Regions from separate parts of the Shewanella sp. 5S214 genome, predicted to be linked through region 1. Evidence: predicted binding sites of a transcription regulator. Region 1 holds the regulator's gene; the other holds the start of a gene.
The links. Region 1 encodes ArgR, which controls arginine synthesis, uptake and breakdown. Its sites were predicted from a motif close to ANTGAATANNTATTCANT; they were not measured.

Region 2: a site for ArgR is predicted at 2,810-2,827, ahead of argA (amino-acid N-acetyltransferase). Genes of this name have one in related genera too.

Annotation. Positions count from the first base shown of each region.
Region 1 is NZ_JBGOOV010000008.1:134,008-139,281, reverse strand. It holds gene ACED29_RS07675 (hypothetical protein) at 1-94, opposite strand, end outside; gene ACED29_RS07670 (N-acetyltransferase family protein) at 140-697, opposite strand; gene ACED29_RS07665 (hypothetical protein) at 701-919, opposite strand; gene ACED29_RS07660 (META domain-containing protein) at 1,042-1,467, shown strand; gene argR (transcriptional regulator ArgR) at 1,634-2,104, shown strand; gene ACED29_RS07650 (Dyp-type peroxidase) at 2,165-3,103, opposite strand; gene ACED29_RS07645 (ABC transporter ATP-binding protein) at 3,585-4,616, opposite strand; gene ACED29_RS07640 (iron ABC transporter permease) at 4,619-5,274, opposite strand, start outside.
Region 2 is NZ_JBGOOV010000007.1:35,827-41,100, forward strand. It holds gene ACED29_RS06410 (thioesterase family protein) at 1-188, shown strand, start outside; gene rarD (EamA family transporter RarD) at 306-1,214, shown strand; gene argA (amino-acid N-acetyltransferase) at 1,399-2,718, opposite strand; gene rpmG (50S ribosomal protein L33) at 3,196-3,369, opposite strand; gene rpmB (50S ribosomal protein L28) at 3,376-3,612, opposite strand; gene radC (DNA repair protein RadC) at 3,734-4,411, opposite strand; gene coaBC (bifunctional phosphopantothenoylcysteine decarboxylase/phosphopantothenate--cysteine ligase CoaBC) at 4,629-5,274, shown strand, end outside.

The DNA of each region.
Region 1 (5,274 bases):
CAGCCAATACCGCGGCAATCAGCTTCATGTTGTCAAATGCTGATAATCTTAAACCAAGGTAAGGTGAAAAAAGGGTTTCAAAGTCAGTACTCATTATATTCCTAATTAATAACCACTTTATTCACGCACCAAGACATAGTTAGCTGATGACATTGGCTGTAGAGGTGGCCAATAAACAATAATCACGTTGTTCAAAACGAAATTGTTCAATCTGTGTCATCGCAGCTTTTTGTTGATGTGCCGCTAAAGAGCGAGCATTGTCTGCAGCAACATAGGTCACCATAAATGGAAAGCTAGTGTTTACTTGTTTTTTTAACTCACTCACTAACGCCGCAAACACGCCTTGGCCACGTTTTGACTCTTGGATCCAAACCGGCCCATATTGACACGAATTGGTCGTCGATAAAGCTTGCCCAGCCAACTCGGCGAACTTAATCTTTTGAATAATATGGCGATACAATGGTTGCGCAGAAAAAAATGACCATCTCGCTGCCATCACATAACCAATAATTTGCCCTTGCTCTTCTGCCACCATAAACCAATGTTGATTAATTAGCTGACCCACCTCACTTTTAGTAAATGAATGAGCATGTAATTGGTTATCTGAACCAGACAACTCATCATCTACATGAGCACGCTCTAACTGCACAATAGCAGTAACATCGGTGAATAACGCCTTACGGATAATAAATGACAATGATTATTCCTTTGGATCTGAATGGGGAGGTTGCTTCTTAGCCCATTCTATCACTAGCGCAACAGGCAGCGGAGACATAATTAATGTTCCTACGCCAATGAGCAATGCAATCACCAACATACCACTGACTTGCTGACCTATATCGCTTTGCCAATATAAGCCTACGCCCACCAGCAACATAATTAAGCCGATGATATGCAACACTTTGACTAATTTAATCATTTGATTCTCTTTAGTTCGTTAAATAATGTTCATTAATCCAAAAACTGACAATTATTTACTCTTTTATTAATGCTCAAGTAGTAGAATAGCGCCAATTTTTTCGTATTTGGAACCCTCTCAGCATGATAAAGCATATTCTCGGCGCCGCAGTTATAGTTATAGGCCTTAGTGCTTGCCAAAGTCCATCGGCCACTGTCTCAAATGAACAATTAATTGGTACTTGGCATGTCGACACCGTCCTCGACACTCCAACCATTAATAATAGTCCTGCAACGTTAGTTTTTGCCGCAGATGGCGAGTTAACAGGTAACAACAGTTGTAATCAATTTTTTGGCAGTTATGCCCAGCAAGGTAACTTTTTACAGCTGGCACCAGCAGGCACTACCATGAAAGCCTGCGTTGACAGCTTTATGAGCCAAGAAGCTGAGTTGATGCAAGCTATCTCATTAGTACAACAAGTTGATTTCTCAAAAGGAAAACTTAATCTATTGTCAGAAAAGGGTGATACCCTATTGGTACTGACAAGACAATCATCGCCATTATCTTAATCATTTATTGCTTAAATGAGTCACAGAACTAACACAAGTGTCAGCTTAAAGTTCCACGACAAAATGAATTTTTATTCAATAAATTTGATTTTTTCTTGACTTAATAAGTCAATCTATTCAAAATGTGCTAGATTTTTGAATAACAAATATAAGATGAAATATCATTATGCCAGCGACAAGAAATCAGGATGAGCTCGTACGAACTTTTAAATCGATTCTCAAAGAAGAACGTTTTGGAAGCCAGAGCGAGATTGTTAATGCGCTTCAAACCGAAGGATTCGGTAATATTAATCAATCTAAAGTATCGCGTATGCTCAGCAAATTTGGTGCTGTTCGTACTCGTAACGCCAAGCAAGAAATGGTCTATTGCCTGCCTGCAGAGCTAGGCGTTCCAACTGCGGGTAGCCCAGTTAAGAATTTAGTGCTAGATGTTGATCATAACCAAGCCATGATAGTGGTAAGAACCAGTCCAGGTGCAGCACAATTAATTGCTCGTTTGCTGGATTCAATAGGTAAACCTGAAGGGATATTAGGTACCATTGCTGGCGATGATACGATTTTCATTTGCCCTGCAAGTATAAAAACTATTGATGATACCTTAGAGACCGTTAGATCTTTATTCAATTATAGTGAATAAAATATCACTATAAAAAAAGCAATGCCATGGCATTGCTTTTTTTTTGCTTAACGCGGGTGGTTACGCATCATCGAATTGAGTTAAAAAATCTAATGATGGCACAAAGAATGATGATCCGGTCAACGCTTTGGTAAACAACATTAAATGATCATGATTTCCATGGCCATCACCGTGCACCATACTGCGAAGCATTTGTTCAAAATGTTCTGGAGTGCGGCACACAGAAATAAAAATCAGCCCTTGCTCTCGAATCGAACCATAAGGCATGCTTTGACGCAGGATTTCTAATGAATTACCTTGCGCATCTTTTAAATTAACTCGCTTGGTATGGCTGGTTAGTGGCTTATCTTCTGACTCATATTCAATATCATCAACTTTAGTTCGACCAAAAATATCTTCTTGTTTTTTCAGTGGTAAACGATGCCATTTACTTAAGTTATGCATGTATTTTTGTACATGAACATAACTACCAGAGGCAAACGCTTTATCTTCATTACCAACCAATGCAACCTCTTGACGATGGCGCCCCTTAGGGTTTTCGGTACCATCAACAAAACCGGTTAAATCACGGCTGTCCATAAAACGGAAACCACGCTCTTCATCAACTAGCTCAACCAAATCTTCAAACATTTGATTAATCTCATTTGCGACAAGATGTAAAATATCGTAACGGTCACAACGAATATGAATAAACAGATCATATTCCATTGCAGGTGCATCACGAATACCTTCATTCATAGCAGGAAAAGGTTTTAATAATGCTGGGCGCGCATCAGGATAAAAGGTATCCCAAAAATTAGCACCAATACCGACAAAGCCATTAAAAGCACTGTCTGCATATTGATCTGTGAGCTCATAGATGTATTGCGCCACATTAGCAATAGATGGACGTAACTGATCTTCAACACCATCATTGGCATTAAACATCAGGTACACACTGTGTAAATTACCTTCTGCGCAAATCCCTAACTGTTCACGAGGCATAGCTTGGTTATCCATATTAACTTGATCCACCTTAATACTAAATGTCGGCCTAAATGATGATAATTTAACGCATTGAACTCATTAGAGAGCGATTCACATATCGTCTTAGTTTAGCTAATGATTAACTAACAATGAGCTTATCTTAATCAAATATAAATTACTTGAAGTGTACTCACATTTAGCTGATTTGTATCACCTATTGCACTCATATTCTCTCAAGTAAAAGATTGAACAGCTGTTTTAATAGATGGCTCACTCAACTCAAGTTATAGGATATTCTTCGTTAGCCGAAATCATAATATTGAGCTTATTGACTCTCAAACTTGTCATTTATTTGATTAACAGACCCACACTTTTATGACTGCATGCTGCAAGTAATGGTCTATTTTAAATTAAAGCAGCACAGTGGGCTAGACAGTAAACGGTTTTATAACAGGTTATGATTCAAGTCTGATGTTAACAATTATGCTCCATATTAAGATGACCATAGCAATCGTTAATTAAAAATGACTAGCGGATGTGGCGCAATGTGAATATCAACTCGTTGGCCAGGTATTAGTGTCGTTGATTGACTACTTACATCCAAGATATCAGCGCCAACTTTCACTTGATAATGGCATACAGTACCCAAAAAATGCCTTTCAACAATACAGCCACGACCATTGGTATTAGGATGAACTTCAATTTGCTGCGGTCGTAATAATACTTGCCCTTGGCTTCCAATCGGCCAAGGTAATTTTTCAGTACTATTAAGATTTCCAAGAGCATAATCAACTTGATAACTCGTGGTTACAGTAACAGGTAAATAATTACCCGCGCCGAGGAAATCAGCCACGTAGCGCTCTTTTGGCGAACGGTATAAGGTTTCCGCTTTACCATGTTGAATAATGGCGCCATCTTTAAATAATGCCAGCTTATCTGCAAAGACAAATGCCTCATCTTTACTGTGTGTCACAAACACCGCACTCACATTTCGCTTTTTTAATATGGCACGAATTTCCAGCATCATCTCGTTACGTACTTGCGCATCAATATTGGAAAAAGGTTCATCAAGTAATAATAATTCAGGTTGATATGCTAAGGCTCGCGCAATTGAAACTCGCTGCTGCTGTCCGCCAGATAATTCATGAGGATAACGAGATGACAAGCCAGTTAATTTAACCAGCTCAAGCATCTCATCCAACCGAGTAAGGCGCTCCTTTGCATTAAGATTTTTAACGCCAAATAAAATATTATCCGCCACGGTTAAATGTGGAAATAAAGCATAGTCCTGAAAAATCATCCCGACACCACGTTGCTCACTGGCAACAAACACGTCATCACTGCTCATTACCTGGCCACTAATACTGATACTGCCTTGGCTAATGGTTTGCAAACCTGCAATCACGCGCAGCAGTGTGGTTTTGCCACAACCACTGGGGCCTAATAATGCGACAATTTCGCCTTGCTGCAAGGTAAGATCTAAATGACGCAAAATCACTTGACCTTGATAATCACTACAGATATTTTCAATGGTTAAGGTTGACATAATTAGCCTTGTTGCTCCAAGGAGCGATTAAGATAAATCAATGGAACAAGCCCGACTAACACAATAACAATCGCGGCTAATGCACCGTGTTCAAGCTTTTCATCTGAGACAAACTGAAACACATAAGTGGCTAAGTTTTCAAATCCGATGGGGCGTAATAATAATGCTGCGGGCAACTCTTTCATACTTTCAATAAACACCAACAATGCCCCGGCAAAAATCCCTTTACGCAATAACGGTAAATGAACCCGCCAAAGCAGTTGCAATGGGGTTTGCCCCAAGGTAATACATGCCATGTCCAAAGAAGGCGAAATGCGCTTATAACTGTTCTCTAAGCTACCGATAGATATGGCAATAAAACGTACACAAAAAGCAAAAATCAGAGCGAACACGCTGCCGGTCAATAACAATCCCGGTCCACGTTCACCCAGCCAATCGTAAACATCGTTAATCGCAAAATCAATAAATGTCAGTGGAACCAAAACACCAATTGCTAGGACTGTGCCCGGCAATGCATAACCAGTAGAACTGAGTCTAGAAGGAAGATAATCACTTTTACGCGGACTGACTCGACGGACAAACATCAATATCAGTGATAACAGCATACACACGGCACTCACGATAGCGGCAATGTATAAGCTGTTAAGGCTATATTGCC
Region 2 (5,274 bases), on a different contig from region 1:
AACGTTTAACCACCTTAGGTACCATAGATATGCGAGTCGACTTTTTACGTCCAGGTCGCGGTGAAGTCTTCACTGGTACTGGAGCGGTTATCCGTTCAGGTAACCGAGTATCCGTATGTCGGATGGAATTACATAATGAGCAAGGAGTTCATATCGCCTTTGGCACTGGTACTTATATGGTGGGATAAGCGCACTATATAAACCAAACAACCACCTTATAAAAGAATTAGCTTAATCACTTGTGTCATCCAAAATGGCGACCTACAATCGCCATCTATTATTTTCCTGCCCATTATTGACTCACTATGCCTGATTTAGAATACCGTAAAGGAGTTTTACTGGCAGTTTGCGCTTACACCATTTGGGGTGTCGCACCACTGTATTTTAAACTTTTACATCATGTCCCCGCGACAGAAATATTAATGCACCGTGTAATTTGGTCATTCATTTTTATGATTATCATGATGCAGTTTATTGGTGGTTTTGGCCGTCTACGCCTGATCCTCAAACAACCTAAACAACTTTTAGTACTGTTTGTCACTTCAGTGCTAATTGCAGCTAATTGGCTTATTTTTATCTGGGCGGTCAACAATGACCATATGCTTGATGCCAGTTTGGGATATTTTATCAATCCGCTTTTTAACGTATTGCTTGGTATGGTATTTTTAGGTGAACGTCTGCGTAAATTACAATGGGTTGCAGTCAGTTTAGCCAGTATTGGCGTACTGGTTCAATTAATATCTTTTGGATCAATTCCATTGCTATCATTGGCATTGGCTGCCAGCTTCGGCTTTTATGGTTTATTACGAAAAAAAGTAAATATCGATGCTAAATCAGGATTATTGGTCGAAACAGCCATCTTATTACCTATCGCCCTAGGTTATCTATTCATCACTTTAGACAGCTCGACAACAAGCATGCTGGCCAACACTCTCGACCTCAATTTACTTTTAGTCGCTGCCGGCATTATTACCACTATCCCATTACTATGTTTTGCTGGAGCGGCGGTCAGAATTCCCTTTTCAATTTTGGGTTTCTTTCAATATATTGGCCCCAGCATCATGTTTATCTTGGCGGTGAAATTATTTAATGAACCGTTTGATATTGAGAAAGGTATTACCTTTGGCTTTATTTGGGGGGCATTGATTATCTTTATCGGCGATATGCTACTGCAACGTCAACGACGCAATACCGTAGCAAAAGCCCAAGCATAATAGGCCATTTATAACCATTTAATGGCAAGTCACAAAATTGAGTATGCTGAACACGGCTAATGCAAAAAAGATTGATTGAATGGCTTAACGTAACGAGTTAATCACATTAGCAATGTACAAAATTGAATCAAAAAAATGCCGGATTTATCCGGCATTTTTTTAGCTGTTTATCCTATCGTCGTCACTATAAATCTAAAGCAAGGATCTTCGAGCGACGCTGATAGTTATAAAGCTGCTTTTTCTTGTTCGGCAGTTCTTCAACATCGACAATACTAAAACCATGCTCTAAAAACCAATGAATGCTACGAGTGGTTAACGCAAATAAACGGGAATAACCGCGCACGCGTGCCTGACCAATAATATTATTGAGTAACAAGCTACCACGGTCTGCATCACGATAATCAGGGTGCACCACAAGACAGGCAAACTCACCGGCATTATCTTCTTCAAATGGATACAGTGCCGCGCAGCCGATGACTAAATTGTCACGCTCAACAAGCATAAATTGCTCTATTTCCATTTCAAGTTGCTCACGAGAGCGACGTACCAAGATACCTTGCTCTTCTAAAGGTCGAATCAGGTTTAAAATGCCACCGATATCGCTAATGGTTGCGCGGCGTAAACGCTCAGCACTTTGAGTAACAATTTGCGTACCTATGCCTTCGCGCGAGAATAACTCTTGTAACAAGGCGCCATCTTCTAAATAACTCACTAAATGACAACGTGGTACGCCTCGGCGGCACGCTTCAACACTGGCTTTTAAGAAAGCGATAGTCCCCACTGAAGTATGATCATCCTCAGACATTGTCTTGAGCATTTCTTCGATATCATCTGGCATAAGTTCGGCAATCACTTCGCCATTTGCGCCTAAAATACCGTGGCTATCACTAAAACCAATAATCTTATCCGCCTTTAACTTAATCGCGACTTGGGTCGCCACCTCTTCAGCGGTCAGGTTAAAGCTTTCTCCAGTAACAGAAGCCGCAATCGGCCCCATTAATACAATACCGTTGTTATCTAATTGGCGGCGTAACCCTTGTGCATCAATACGACGTACTTTGCCACTTAAACAAAAGTCGACACCGTCATCAACACCCAGCGGTTGCGCAATAACAAAATTACCACTGACTAAGTTAATTTGTGCATTCTGCATTGGCGTATTACCTAAGCTCATCGACAGCCTAGCGGTAATATCAAATTGAGTAGCCCCTGCAACCTGCTTGATAATCTTTAAGGTTTCATCATCAGTAATACGAATACCATTATGGTATGCAGGCTCAATTCCAGCAGCCTTTAAGCCGGCATCTATCTGTGGTCTTGCACCATAGACTAATACCACTTCAATCCCAAGCGAGTGCAACAAAGCCACATCATTCAAAATACCGCGGAATTGTGGATGCGCTAATGCTTCGCCACCCAACATGACGACAAAAGTTTTACCTCTATGCGCATTAACATAAGGAGCAGAATGACGAAATCCATCAACTAATTCAGTGGTTCTCACGGGCAAATTCACCTCGGTATAAATTTGATGTGCATTAATGATTATGACAAAAAATGTCACACAATGATTTGTAGTGCCAAAAGGGAATGGTATTGCATTTTAATTCACTTTTAAAGCATTTTATTTCACTTAAAGTAAAACAGAGTGTCTCAAATTTATATGAAAAAATCATTACAGCCAAAAAGTTAGCTTATTTTTACTGTGAATAATACTTTACGCATATATTTATAACATTACATTAAACTTTAATAACAATCCTCAAACATCATCACATAATAATAATGACCACAGAGCTTGATTCAATACCATAAGATTAATCATGCACCATACATAGTAAACAACTACGCAGTACAGACAACTCAGCAGCTTAGTCACCATTTGAGTTCACCTGCTTATGCAACAGTTTAGTATAGACTATTTTCAAACGGCCATAAAAAAAGCCCCAATTAAGGGGCTTTTTTAAGAATCAAAAATCAATTACTTGATTTTAGCTTCTTTGTACATAACGTGCTGACGAATGACTGGATCAAATTTCTTGATTTCCATTTTTTCAGGCATGTTACGCTTGTTCTTTTCAGTAGTGTAGAAGTGACCAGTTTTAGCAGTAGATACTAATTTGATCTTCTCACGATTACCTTTAGATTTAGCCATTTTCTATTATACCTTCTCGCCACGGGCACGAAGTTCTTTAACAATCACTTCGATACCTTTCTTGTCGATAATACGGATACCTTTAGTAGATACACGTAATTGCACGAAACGCTTTTCTTCTTCTAACCAAAAACGGTGGTTTTGTAGGTTAGGTAAAAAACGACGACGAGTCGAATTTTTTGCGTGCGAACGGTTGTTACCAACCATTGGCTTCTTGCCAGTTACTTGGCATACTCTTGACATGTCAATCTTCTCCAAAACAAATTTTTAACGCTCGAGCATTAATGTGCCTCGTATGGCCGTCGCCCGAGGCACAAAGAGGGCGCATTTTATACACGATTGACCATATAAGATCAAGCAGTGTTTATACAATCCACCCTCGCTCGGCAAAGGAGACTATCTCCTGATCACCTACAACCATATGATCTAACAAAGAAACATCTATGGTTGCCAATGCATTTTTTATTCGCTCAGTTATTCGCCGATCTGCCTGACTTGGCTCAGCAATGCCAGACGGGTGATTGTGACACACAATTACCGCTGCCGCTTTTTTCTCCAAAACAAGGCTTACAACCTCGCGAGGATAAACAGAAGCAGAATCGATGGTGCCACGAAATAATTCTACAAATTGAATGACTCTATGTTGGGTATCCAACAATAGTAAGGCGAACACTTCATAGGATCGGTCTGCCAATTGTCTCATTAAATAGTCCCGAGTTAAATCAGGATTTGTCAAAATTTGTCCTCTTTGTAGATTTTCATGCGCAATTCGCTTAGAAATTTCCGCTGCAGCCTGTAATTGAGCATATTTTACCGGTCCAACACCGGCTAATTTACAGACTTGGCTTTTAGGTGCACTCAATAAACTGCGCAAACCACCAAACTGATGAATCATGTTTCGGGCTAAATCCACCGCATTTTGACCTGCCAGACCATTACGTAATATTACCGCGAGCAATTCTGCATCCGAAAGATGTCCTGCACCCTTAAGCAATAATTTTTCTCGCGGCCCTTCTCCTTGTGGCCAATCTTTAATTCCCATGAATGTCCCTTATATTCAATGTGGCATTACACTTCGCGTACTCAATCGACTCTAGTCACAAAACAATCACCCATCACAGCATCAATAAGCGGTCACTGTCATTTTCAAAAAGAGTTCGAATCAATTACACAGTATGGTCGATATTTTTGAGATTGGATCTACGTAACTTGTCACAGGTTTGTGATATTGTTAGCCGAAATTAGATTTGAGTCGGATAATGTGCATCATGCTGACAAATAAAAAAGTATTACTCGGAATTGGTGGCGGTATTGCCGCTTACAAAAGTGCAGACCTTATTCGCCGCTTGAAAGAGCGTGGCGCAGACGTACGTGTCATTATGACCCAAAGCGCCATGGAGTTTATTACCCCATTGACCATACAAGCGCTCTCTGGCAACCCAGTAGCCTCTGATTTACTCGATCCCGCAGCAGAAGCGGCTATGGGTCATATCGAACTCGCTCGTTGGGCTGACGTTGTTCTATTAGCACCTGCTACAGCTAATTTAATTGCACGTATCAATGCAGGTATGGCGAATGACTTACTAACCACCACCTGTTTAGCCACCAGTGCGCCTGTTATTGTATGCCCAGCAATGAATCAACAGATGTACCAAAACATCACCACTCAAGAAAACCTAGCCAATTTAGCCCGTAAAGGCCTCATCATCTGGCAGCCAGCATCTGGTAATCAAGCCTGTGGTGAAGTCGGCCCAGGCAGAATGCAAGAACCCACTGCGATGGCAGAACAATTAGTGCAATTTTTTGGCCCTAAATCACTCTGCGGCCATAACGTGCTTATAACTGCGGGCCCAACACGTGAAGCCATAGATCCAGTGCGATATATCTCGAATCACAGCTCAGGGA